DNA from 4 places in the Terasakiella sediminum genome. Region 4 is predicted to be linked to each of the others. Evidence: predicted binding sites of a transcription regulator. Region 4 holds the regulator's gene; each other region holds the start of a gene.

Region 1 (3,133 bases), on a different contig from region 4:
TGAGCGTGGTGGAAATCTTGTTGCTTTCAATCAGTTCATTTTCACGACTTTTCAGGGTGGTGATATCCGTGTAAATTCCGACGATCCCGCCTTCTGATGTGGGGTGTTCATGGACCAGAAGATGATGCCCGTTATAAAGTTCAATCTCACGAATCCCACAAGATTTATGGGCTTCAACCAGTTGATCACATAATTCTTGGCTAAAGGGCGCGGGGAATTTCAGTACCTTTTCCTTGTCGCAGATATTCAGCATCTCACGATACGTAAAGGAATTGGCCACATAAGGTTTCAGCGCTGGGAACATATCAAGGGCTGCATTGTTCCACATGATCAGTTTATCGTTGGCATCCCACATGACAAGGCCGTTTGACAGCGCATTCAGCCCCTCTTCAAAACGTGTTTTATAAGTGACGCTTTCTGAAATATCTGTGCCAGTCCCGATGTAGCCTGCGAAATTGCCGTCGTTGTCAAAAATGGCTTTACCATTAATGGCAACGGTCAGGTTCATGCTATTCCAGTCGGCACTATATTTATAGTTCCTGAAAGCACGGCGGTTCTGCAAGTCTTCCCAATGTTTAAACTGGTGGGAAGGCAGGTTTTTGGGTTTGGTGAAATCATGACGGGTGCGCCCCAGAAGATACTTTTTGGGGATGCCCGTCGTTGTCGTGAACCGATCGGAAATATAAGTGAATTTATGATCCGGCCCGGTTTGCCAGTACCAGTCAGAACTGGCATCCACCAGGTCACGAAACCGGCTTTCACTTTCATGCAATGCGCTTTGGGCGATCTGTAAATCCCGGTTGGACAGGTAAAAGGCGATCAGGTCCGCGATGGAGCCGGCAAACTGTCTGTCAGTATTTGTCCAGTTACGCTGGTTTTTTCTGGCGGCGATATGCAGGGTGCCAATGGACTGGCGTCCGATTCCGACGACAGCTACCAAAACAGACTTTGGTTTTGGTCCCATGTTCTGGGTGGCAAGAAAATCCATGGATCGGACATCATTTTGCGCATCATCAAAGGCAACGGTACGCTCGCCACGCAAAGCCCCAAAGAAAGCCGGATGTTGTTGTCGATCAATGGTCATATCGCACGGCGCATTTTGATCTGTGGCGTCAAAAGCGTATTTCAGTGAAAGACTGGTGCGTTCTTCCCCAAAGAACCACAAGCAGGTGCGTGATACATCCAGTGTCTTTGAGGTTTCGCGCAAAAGCCATTCAATGGCCTGTTGTTCGGTTGTTTTTTCCGGGGTCCTGAGAAACAGGTTAAAGCCCTGGGAAATTCGTTCAAAAGCCGCCAGGTATTTTCTGGAAAGTGGCGTTTGTTCTTCTTCGGGTGACTTAAGCCGTTTATGGATCAAGGCGCCCAGTATAAGACCGCCTGCCAGGGTCCCTAATAAAACACCGGGACCTGCGTTAAATCCGTCAATTGCGGCTGTCTCTGCACGTGCAATTGTCGGACTGAGCAGGAGACTCGTGGTCAGCAGGGTATATTTATATATGTTTTGCAGGCTTTTCATTCGCGCTTGTCTTGATCTTAAACGTTTTTTACGCCCATCACCCTACCTGATCCCCGTCAAATGTCCTAGGGAAGACATTGTCTTCTTTGATAAAATTTTACGCTCTTCAGAAAAGCGAAATATACGCATTAATAATTGTGTACTTTTTGTTACAGAAAAGTTACAAGGCGGTCTGAAAATTGGCAGAGTGTTGAGGGCAATTATGTCAGACGGTCCATTACCTTCCGGCGAAATGAAAAAGCTGGATAAAGAACTGAAACAAATTGGGAAGTTCGAAGCGGGCATTCAGGAAGTTAGTCGCGGGAATTTAAAGTTCGGAATTTGTGTTCTGTTTCTCGTGCTGGTTGGTTTCTTTGCGTATACGCAAGTTGCCGAACCTGGGAGCCAAATCTTTATTATTCTGGCGGGTTTGCTCGGAGCCTATATGGCGCTGAATATTGGTGCCAATGATGTTGCAAACAATATCGGTCCTGCGGTGGGGTCCAAAGCCCTGACCATGACAGGTGCCTTGATCATTGCTGCGATTTTTGAAGCTGCGGGCGCGATTATCGCAGGCGGCGATGTGGTTTCGACCGTGCGTAAAGGGATTATTGACCCCTCTGCCATGGAAAATGATCTGATGTTTATCCATGCCATGATGGCGGCGTTGTTTGCGGCTGCCCTATGGGTAAACCTGGCGACTTTTGTTGGCGCGCCGGTTTCAACAACTCACTCAGTTGTCGGAGGGGTTATGGGCGCTGGTATCGCGGCGACAGGCCTGAGTGCCGTAAACTGGGCGACAATGAGTAAGATTGCCGCCAGTTGGGTGATCTCCCCCGTGTTGGGCGGTGTGATTGCAGCTTTGTTCCTGGCGCTCATCAAATTCCAGATCATGTATAAAGAAGACAAGGTCAGCGCAGCCAAGAAATGGGTTCCTGTTCTGGTTGGTGTTATGGCGGCTGCCTTTGCCATGTACCTGACCATGAAAGGTCTGAAAAAGATCTGGAAGCCAGGTGGCGAAGTTATTCTTCTCATCGGTGCGACTTTCTTCTTTGGGACATGGTTTGCTGTTAAGCCCATGGTGACGAAAGCGGCTGAAAACATCGAAAACCGTCGTCGTGCTGTAAGTGATCTCTTTACTATTCCACTGATCTTCTCTGCTGCGTTGTTGTCCTTTGCACATGGTGCAAACGATGTGGCGAACGCGGTTGGTCCGTTAGCGGCCGTTGTTGGTGTTGCCAGTGGTGCAGATATGGGTGGCAAAGTTGACCTGCCGCTTTGGATTTTGGTCGTTGGTGCCTTGGGTATTGCTGCTGGTTTGATGCTCTTTGGTCCAAAACTGGTTCGCACCGTTGGGGAACAGATCACCAAGCTGGACCGCGCGCGTGCTTATTGTGTGGCATTGTCTGCGGCGATTACGGTGATTATTGCGTCGAAACTGGGCTTGCCTGTAAGTTCAACCCATATTGCTGTTGGGGGTATTTTTGGTGTCGGTTTCTTCCGTGAGTATCTGGAAAGCAAGCGTAAAGCCAATGCTATCGCAGAAGGCAATGAAGAACCTCTCAGTGCGAAAAAAGAAGCGAAAGCACGCAAGCGTAAGCTGGTGCGTCGTCAACATCTGATGACAATTGCGGCGGC
Region 2 (3,133 bases), on a different contig from region 4:
GGCTCTTATTGTAGAGCGGGCAAAATTTAATAATAATGAAATATCTGTAGATTTTGGTTTTATTTTAGACACCTATACTGGTCGGCTGCTTCCAGCTAGCTCAGTCGTAGTTTTGACGCAGAAAATGGGAATGCAAATAAGAAACGAGTATTTTCGGCATGGGATTTTGAATGGAGAATTGAATGTATATGCAACTGAGCCTGGATTTAGTTTTATTCATATAGATGACCGTTGCTTTAAAACAAATATTTCTATGTCTCGTAATGGTGATATTGGGTTCTGGGCTGCAATTAAAGAACTATCAGAATTACAGAATTTTATTTCTCGTTTTTTGTTGGTTTTTTTTGAAAAGTATCAAGATGTTCTTGGCCAAAAAGCAAGATTGGAACTTGCAGAATTTTTTAAGAAAATAGGTTGTGAATATGAAGATTTACCAATTTTAAAATTGTATAAAAGAGGGGCAGAACGGTGGGTGTCGATTTCTGAATTGCGAGAGGTTGGAAAGTTCTATCACTATTCCTTTTTTGACTTTATGTCAGCTGATAAATATTTGTATCCTTATATTACAGAAGTGATGGGGTTTGATCCTCAACCTATTGAAATATTAGATATGAAGTTGGTTGGTGTAGAAGACTACGAATTTTCTCACATAGAGACATATGTTGGGCGAAAAAGTGAGAGGTTTGAAGAAATTGATCATGGATATTTTGAAGATATTTCTGAATCTAAACAGTGTTTTTTGAGTAGCCGTGCATTTGGTTTTCAGATAGTAAATACCTTGCATCCTGTTGGTAATTGGCTGAAGCGGTTATTGACGGAAATTGATATTCCTTCTGAATATAGCGGTTATGTTCCTGGGCGTTATTCAAATCTGGGTACGGTAAAAAAATGGAATGATCTTCCGGGTCTTCCTGATGAATTAAAAGCGCCCACTGATATCCCGCCTGAGTTTGAACAATATCCGGAAGATTCGTAAAGCAATGGTGCATTGAAAAGACCCCGGCCTTCGCCGGGGTGACGGTGGGGTGGGTATCATGTATGTTGTCTCAGGCACGTCCTCGCCCTATCCGCAAATCCCCGTCATTCCTGCGCAGGCAGGAATTTTTCTCCGTCTCTCCCCACCCTTCGAATCCACCTCATCTCCCTCCATCCTCTCCCCCTAAAAGTTGAGTTTTTGGGTTTAAACCAGTTTTTATCTGACTATCTTCTTAAGTAAGGAAAACAAGAGCCCATAAGGCCTGTAGGGCTTTTGGGGCTTGCTAAGCGCTTGAGGCGTCAGACTCTTTAAAACAGGTGTTACCAAACCGTCGTATTTGAAAGCTGTGTGGTAATACCAGAAGGGCAGTTTTCTGCGGTTTTTCAAGGGTTTAAGCCTAGACATTTGGGTTCATTTGTGGTGTATATAGGCCACGTTTTATTTCTAGATATCTGCTGGGGGTCTCTTTCTGGCGGCTGTCTTTTATTCACTCTTGCATAAGCGGAGGAAGTTTAGTGCTAGAAGAATATCGCAATCATGTCGAAGAGCGTGCGGCTCTCGGTATCCCCCCTCTCCCCCTGTCTGTTGAACAAACAACAGCCCTGGTTGAGCTTTTGAAAAACCCACCTGCGGGCGAAGAAGACACCCTTGTTGAGCTGATCACACATCGTGTCCCAGCGGGTGTTGATGACGCTGCGCGTATCAAAGCTGGTTTCCTGGCAGAAGTTGCCAAAGGTGAGATTGCCTGCTCCCTGATTTCCAAAGTCAAAGCAACTGAACTTCTTGGCACCATGTTGGGTGGTTTCAACATCGAACCGATGATCGCCCTGCTGGACGATGCAGAAGTTGGTGAAACAGCGGCTGAAGGTCTGAAAAAGACTTTGCTGGTATTCGACTATTTCTTCGACGTTAAAGAAATGGCTGAAAAAGGCTCGAGCAACGCCAAGGCTGTAATGCAGTCCTGGGCGGATGCTGAATGGTTCACAAGCCGTGACGAAGTTGCAGAAAGCATGAAGCTGACTGTCTTCAAGGTAACAGGCGAAACCAACACGGACGACCTGTCTCCTGCCCCTGATGCGTTTACACGTCCTGACATTCCAATGCACGCATTGGCGATGCTGAAAAACCCGCGTGATGGGATTGAGCCAGAAGAAGCAGGCGTTCGCGGTCCGATTAAATTCATCAACGATCTGAAAGAAAAAGGCAACCTGGTTGCTTATGTTGGTGACGTTGTTGGTACGGGTTCTTCTCGTAAATCTGCGACAAACTCTGTTCTGTGGTGGACAGGCGAAGACATTCCATTCGTTCCGAACAAGCGTTTCGGCGGTGTGTGTCTTGGTTCCAAAATCGCGCCGATTTTCTATAATACAATGGAAGACTCTGGTGCGCTGCCAATCGAACTCGATGTTACGCACATGGAAATGGGCGACGAGATCGAACTGCGCCCCTACGAAGGCAAAGCCCTTAAGAATGGCGAAGTTGTTTCTGAATTTAAAGTGAAGTCTGAAGTCATCTTTGATGAAGTACGTGCCGGTGGCCGTATCAACCTGATCATCGGTCGCGGCCTGACAGCACGCGCACGTGAAGCACTGGGTCTGCCAGCTTCTGACCTGTTCCGCGTTCCGGCTGAGCCGAAAGATACAGGCAAGGGTTACACGCTTGCACAGAAAATGGTTGGTAAAGCCTGTGGTCTGCCAGAAGGCAAAGGCATCCGTCCGGGTACGTACTGTGAGCCTAAGATGACAACTGTTGGTTCGCAAGATACAACAGGTCCAATGACACGTGACGAACTGAAAGACCTGGCTTGTCTCGGTTTCTCTGCTGATTTGGTTATGCAGTCTTTCTGTCACACATCTGCTTATCCAAAGCTTGCAGACGTAAATACACATAAAACACTGCCTGACTTTATTGAAACACGTGGTGGTGTGGCCCTTCGTCCAATGGACGGTGTTATTCACTCCTGGCTAAACCGTCTGCTGTTGCCTGATACTGTTGGTACAGGTGGGGACAGTCACACCCGTTTCCCACTGGGGATTTCTTTCCCGGCTGGTTCTGGCCTGGTGGCGTTTGGTGCAGCAACTGGTGTTATGCCACTGGATATGCCTGAATCCGTACTGGTTAAATTCTCAGGTGAATTGCAGGAAGGTGTAACCCTGC
Region 3 (3,133 bases), on a different contig from region 4:
AGTGGTCAAAGCCCCCAAAGGACGCGGGTCTCAGCTGAAAGCAGGGGGCGAGGCGGCCAGTGGGGATTGGCTGCTGTTTCTGCATGCCGATACCATCCTGCCCCAGGACTGGGGACTGGAAGTCTGCAAGTTTATTGCAGAAGAAGGTGAACGTCAGCGCGCAGGTTATTTCACTTTTGCATTGGATGATGAAGATAGCTCGGCCAAGCGGCTGGAGAAAATCGTTTCCTGGCGGTGTCGATTGCTGGGGCTTCCTTATGGAGATCAGGGGCTTTTGATCAGTCGAAATCTTTATGATGAGATCGGTGGTTTTAGTGATATCCCCTTGATGGAAGATGTGGATATTGTGCGCCGGATTGGCAAAAGGCGTTTGCGTCAGTTGTCAGCGCGCGCTGTGACCTCGGCCATTCGCTATCGCCATCACGGATATGTGAAGCGCTCTTTGCGCAATTTCACTTGTTTGACACTTTATTTCTTGGGAGTATCGCCTAAACGGATCGTCAAACTCTACGGATAACTCTTCTTGACCCTTCATCTTGTTATTTTCGCCAAGGAACCCCGTATCGGGCGGGTAAAAACGCGTCTGGCCCGCGATATCGGGAAAGTGCCTGCCTGGCGGTTTTATCGCCGCATGGTGCACGAAATGCCACGAAAGTTGCGCAGGAAGGGGCCGTGGAAGACATGGATTTCACACAGTCCGGATAGGATGAAACCGGGGCTGCTTTCAACGCAAGCCGATGGGTATCTCAAACAAGGTAGCGGTGATCTGGGGGAACGCATGTTCCGCCCGGCCTCAACCCTGCCACCGGGACCTTTTCTGGTGATTGGTACGGACGTGCCGGGGATCAGGGCGCATCATATCCGCAAGGCTTTTAAATTGTTGGGCACCCATGATGTAGTCTTTGGCCCGGCCGATGATGGTGGTTTCTGGCTGGTGGGGCTAAAGCGTCATGGCATTCTTGCCAATCCCTATAGACGACCTGTTCGGTGGTCGCATGCAGAAACGTTGAATGACTGCCTTGCCAATCTTGAGGATAAGAAAGTGGCTTTTCTCGACATGTTGGAAGATGTGGATGACGGATCATCCTTTTTGCGTTGGCGCGAGAACCGTTAGCGGCTGATCATCAATGCGCAGGTCAACGGGCAGCAGGCCACCATCATCACCATCGACCTGGAAAGGGATAGACTTTTCACTATCGATGGTGACATGTGTGCCGCTGGTGATGACGACGTCGTCCAGATAGGGCAGGCGGTTTGTCGCGAGCGCCAGGCCATATTTCATTGCAGCCCAGAAGCCGGTATTTTTCATCATCACCACATGAAAAACCGGGTTTTCAAGATCGGCATTGGGGGAGATCACAAAGGAACCTCCGTAAAGACGCCCAAGCGTTACGATGACATTGGCTGTCTTATATTCATCGCCATCGACGGTGACGTTTAGGTCCAAATCCTTCATGCGTTTCACGGCTTTGAATGCGGCAACCACATAAGCCGCTGCCCCGATGCGGCGCTTCAGGTTTGAATCCAGGGCGGCAACGGCGAGGGAGTCTATACCTGCGCTTGCCATCATAATGAAGCGCTTGTCGCCAAACATGCCCGCATAAACGCGCTTTTCCCCCAAGGTTTCCACCATAGCCGAAATTTTGCGCATAGAGGTCCCAAGGCCCAATTCACGGGCAAAGACATTGGCGGTGCCAAGGGGGAGGACCAGCAAGGGGCTGTCACTGCCACGCATGCCGTTTGCAACTTCGGCAATGGTGCCATCCCCACCTGCGGCACAAACAATGTCATAAGGCTTCTTGGTTTTGCGGTTTAGGGCTTTATCTGCGCGTTTGATCCCGTGGCCTGCATATTTGGTCGGGCTGAGTTTTACTTTTTTTGCATGTTGTTTCAATGCTTTAAGGGCAATGGCGAGACGACGACGGCTGCGCCCGCCCGCTGTGGGATTATAAATAACCTTAATGCGTCTTTGGGAAATGCTCATGGTGGGTTCTTCGCCTGTGCAACAAAAGAGTAAACATCACGTCATAAAGCGGTAAGCCTTAACGCGTAGAAAACTGACATTAAATTATTTCGCTTTTAATGCGGTTTTGTTGCGATAATGGAAAATGTGACGGCTGATATGGATGCTGCTCTGACACCTCAAAAATATAAATCAATTTTTATTTCTGATATACACTTAGGAACAGCTGGCTGTAAAGCGGACTATCTTCTGGACTTCCTGAAACAGACGGAATCAGACAATCTTTTTCTGGTCGGCGACATCATTGATGGCTGGCGCCTGAAGCGATCCTGGTACTGGCCGCAGGCTCATAATGATGTGGTGCAGAAGGTGCTACGCAAAGCCCGTAAAGGCACCAATGTGTTTTTTATTCCTGGCAACCACGATGCCTTTATCCGTCCCTATGTGGAACACGATTTTGGGGATATCAAGGTTCATGACGAATATGTCCATGAAACGGTGGATGGTAAAAAGTTTCTGGTCATCCACGGGGATGAATTTGACGTGGTCGTAAAATACGCCAAATGGCTGGCCGTCCTTGGTGATGGCGCCTATAGCGTAGCTTTGAAAATCAATGACTATTTCAACTGGGTGCGCACCAAGTTTGGTTATGGCTATTGGTCATTGTCGGCTTATTTGAAATTCAAGGTCAAAAACGCGGTGCAGTTTATCGCTGACTTTGAAACGGCACTGGCGGATGTGGCAAAAAAACGCAATGTGGATGGCATTATCTGCGGTCATATCCACCACCCGGAAATTCGTGAAATCGATGGCACGCTCTATTGCAATGATGGGGACTGGGTAGAAAGCTGTTCTGCGCTGGTCGAACATCTGGATGGGCGTTTGGAAATTATTTACTGGATGGGCCAGCCTTCTTATGCGGCCAAGTCAGAAGGGAAAGAAGAATGCGACTCCTCATCGTCACCGACGCGTGGCTCCCGCAAATCAATGGCGTTGTTAGAACGCATCAATCCCTTAAAACGCATCTCGAACGCCAAGGCATAGAGATCAAGCTGATCACGCCGCTGGATTTCAAGACGATCCCCTGTCCGTCCTATCCGGAAATTCGCCTTTCCATCCTGCCAAACCGCAAGGTGGCAAAGATGATTGCCGAATTCAAACCCTCGGCCA
Region 4 (3,133 bases):
ATTCACATGGACGGTGTTGATATCCTGTCCAAACAAGTTGACACAGTTTTGCTGCGCGCTCAGATCGGTATGGTTTTCCAAAAGCCAAACCCGTTCCCGAAATCCATTTATGACAACGTAGCTTACGGACCGCGTTTGCATGGGATCGGCAATTCTAAATCCGAAATGGATGAAATTGTTGAAACCAGCCTGGAAAAAGTTGGTCTTCTTAAAGAGGTCAAAGACCGCTTGCTGGAGCCTGGTACAGGCCTTTCCGGTGGTCAGCAACAGCGTCTGTGTATCGCACGCGCTATTGCCGTTGACCCGGAAGTTCTGCTGATGGATGAACCCTGTTCTGCCCTTGATCCGATTGCGACAGCAAAGATTGAGGAACTGATCGACGAACTGCGTGGGTCTTACACCATCGTCATCGTGACGCACTCCATGCAGCAAGCTGCCCGTGTTTCTCAACAAACTGCTTTCTTCCACCTGGGTAACCTCGTGGAATATGGCGAAACAGAACAAATCTTTACTTCACCACAGGATGAGCGCACCAAAGGCTACATCACTGGTCGTTTCGGATAAGGTTGATAAATGAATACCGTAGAACATACAGTTAAATCTTACGATTCTGAACTGACACACCTGGATAATGCAATTGCCCGTATGGGCGGTTTGTCTGAATCTCTACTTGGTCGTTCTTCAGAAGCACTGGTAAAACGCGATACAGCATTGGCGGCTGATGTCATCCACGATGACATTAAGGTCGATGAGCTGGAAATGGAAATTAATTCAGAAGTCACTCGTATCCTGGCCCTGCGCCAACCAGTGGCAGATGACCTTCGTGCTGTAATCGCTGCACTTAAGACATCATCTGATCTGGAACGTATTGGTGACTTGTCCAAAAATATCGCCAAACGCACCATCACGTTGTCAAACGCCACGCCAATCGGTGCGGTACATACGATTGCGCGTATGGCGTCCCTCGTTCAATCCATGATCCACAATGTGCTGGATGCTTACATTGAACGTGACGAACGCAAGGCCATGGATATCCGTCAGCAGGATGAAGTTGTTGATCAGCTGCACACCAGTCTGTTCCGTGAACTTCTGACATACATGATGGAAGACCCGCGTAACATCACCCCTTGTACACACCTTCTGTTCATCGCCAAAAACGTTGAACGTGCAGGTGATCACGCAACAAACATTGCTGAAAACGTGCACTTTCTTGTGACAGGTGAGCATCCGGAAGAAGAACGTCCAAAAGACGATGATGCCAGTTTTGAAGGCCTGGAGGGTTAAGAGCTATGAACCCTCTCGTACTGGTCGTTGAAGACGAACCACCCTTGGCTGAACTTGTTCGCTATAATCTCGAAAAAGAAAATTTCCGCGCCATGTGCGTTGGGGATGGCGAAGAAGCCATGCTGTTGGTGGAAGAAGAAGAACCTGATCTGGTTATTCTGGACTGGATGCTGCCGGGCTTAAGCGGTATCGAAGTTTGCCGTCGCCTGCGTGATCGCAAAACAACCAAGTCCCTGCCGATCATCATGCTGACAGCACGCGGTGAAGAAAGTGATCGCATCCGTGGTCTGGACAGTGGCGCTGATGATTATATCGTCAAGCCGTTCTCCCCCAATGAACTGGTGGCACGTGCAAAAGCGGTTCTGCGTCGTTCCAGCCCGGCTTTAAGTGAAGACAAGCTTACCTATGAAGATATTTCCATGGATTTGTCTGAACATAAAGTCCTGCGTGATGAAACACCGATCCATTTGGGCCCAACAGAATATCGCTTGCTGCGTGTTCTGATGGAACGTCCCGGTCGGGTATTCTCTCGCGAACAGCTGCTGGATAAGGTCTGGGGCCGCGACATTCATGTTGAGGTCCGCACCGTTGATGTTCACATCCGTCGCTTGCGCAAAGCCCTTGGCGTTGACGACAAACCGGATTTCATCCGTACGGTCCGTGCCGCTGGATATTCATTGGACTCCACTGTCTAATCCATGCATAGTCTGCGCATGATCAGCACAGGCAAAAAAATATGAACCCCCGTGATTTCCTGCAGGCGCTCTGTGTCGTGGTGATCTGGGGGTTTAATTTTGCGGCCATCAAATTGACGGTCACAGAAATTCCACCGCTTACTCTGACGGTTATCCGCTTTGGGGTAACAGCCTTAATCCTGCTGCCGTTTTTCCGGTTATCCCTAAGTCAGATTAAACAGGTCATTCCGGTCGCCCTTGTTTTAGGCGTGGGTCACTTTGGATTGTTCTTTGTCGGACTGCGTGGTGCAGATGCCGCAACCGTCGCCTTGCTGTTGCAGTTGGGGGTGCCCTTCAGCTCTATCCTTGCCGCCATTTTCTTTGCAGATAAGCTCGGTTTTAAACGCTCCGTCGGGATGGCCTTGGCCTTTGGTGGTGCAGGCTTTTTGGCAGGCGAACCCCAGGGTGGCACCATCATCGCGATCATCAGTGTAATCGTCTGTGCCTTCTGCTGGGCCTGGGCGAACATCTTGATTAAAAGGCTAAAAGATATTCCACCATTGGCTATTATGGGATGGATGGGGTTGCTGGCGATCCCTTTCATCGCAGCCATGTCTTATGCGTGGGAGACAGACCAGATTCAGGCTATCGAAAATGCTTCGCTGCGTGCATGGGTATTGCTAGGTTATACCATCCTTGGCTCATCGGTCTTTGCTTATCATCTTTGGTACAGCCTGATTGATCGCCTGGATGTAAACCAGATTGTTCCCTTTACCTTGCTTGCCCCCATGATTGGCGTAGGGGCAGGGGTATTGTTGCTGGGTGAACCCTTTACCATCTATAAAATTCTAGGGGCCCTGATGACAATTTCCGGTGTTGGCATTATTCTCTTTAGAGAGACTTTGAAAAAGAAACAAACAAAGGCAGGATAAACCGTTGGACGCCATACTGGATCACGAAAGTACCATCAGATTATCTGTTTTCGGCATACTCTTTGTCGTTATGGCCTTGCTGGAAACTTTCAAGCCACGGCGTAAACGCAATCATAAACGCGTAGAACGCTGGTTCTCAAACCTTGGCATTCTGGTCCTGGGCGCGATCTTTGCCCGTATTCTTTTGCCCTGGGTTCCGGTAAGTGTTGCTATTTATGCTCAGGCCAACGGCATAGGTCTATT

What was found. Region 4 encodes PhoB, which activates phosphate uptake and scavenging genes when phosphate is short. Its sites were predicted from a motif close to TNTCATAAAACTGTCA; they were not measured.
Region 1: the regulator PhoB is predicted to act here: its motif matches at 1,621-1,636, upstream of RYZ26_RS07285 (inorganic phosphate transporter).
Region 2: the regulator PhoB is predicted to act here: its motif matches at 1,295-1,310, upstream of acnB (bifunctional aconitate hydratase 2/2-methylisocitrate dehydratase).
Region 3: the regulator PhoB is predicted to act here: its motif matches at 2,024-2,039, upstream of RYZ26_RS01650 (diacylglycerol/lipid kinase family protein).

The regions. Positions count from the first base shown of each region.
Region 1 is NZ_JAWLVJ010000007.1:119,893-123,025, forward strand. Features, by position in the region: gene RYZ26_RS07280 (PAS domain S-box protein) at 1-1,516, opposite strand, end outside; gene RYZ26_RS07285 (inorganic phosphate transporter) at 1,719-3,133, shown strand, end outside.
Region 2 is NZ_JAWLVJ010000009.1:7,556-10,688, forward strand. Features, by position in the region: gene RYZ26_RS08525 (HD domain-containing protein) at 1-976, shown strand, start outside; gene acnB (bifunctional aconitate hydratase 2/2-methylisocitrate dehydratase) at 1,492-3,133, shown strand, end outside.
Region 3 is NZ_JAWLVJ010000002.1:69,193-72,325, forward strand. Features, by position in the region: gene RYZ26_RS01640 (TIGR04283 family arsenosugar biosynthesis glycosyltransferase) at 1-517, shown strand, start outside; gene RYZ26_RS01645 (TIGR04282 family arsenosugar biosynthesis glycosyltransferase) at 524-1,114, shown strand; gene RYZ26_RS01650 (diacylglycerol/lipid kinase family protein) at 1,082-1,984, opposite strand; gene RYZ26_RS01655 (UDP-2,3-diacylglucosamine diphosphatase) at 2,102-3,007, shown strand; gene RYZ26_RS01660 (glycosyltransferase family 4 protein) at 2,908-3,133, shown strand, end outside.
Region 4 is NZ_JAWLVJ010000004.1:58,050-61,182, forward strand. Features, by position in the region: gene pstB (phosphate ABC transporter ATP-binding protein PstB) at 1-564, shown strand, start outside; gene phoU (phosphate signaling complex protein PhoU) at 574-1,284, shown strand; gene phoB (phosphate regulon transcriptional regulator PhoB) at 1,290-1,979, shown strand; gene RYZ26_RS03940 (DMT family transporter) at 2,021-2,890, shown strand; gene RYZ26_RS03945 (sterol desaturase family protein) at 2,895-3,133, shown strand, end outside.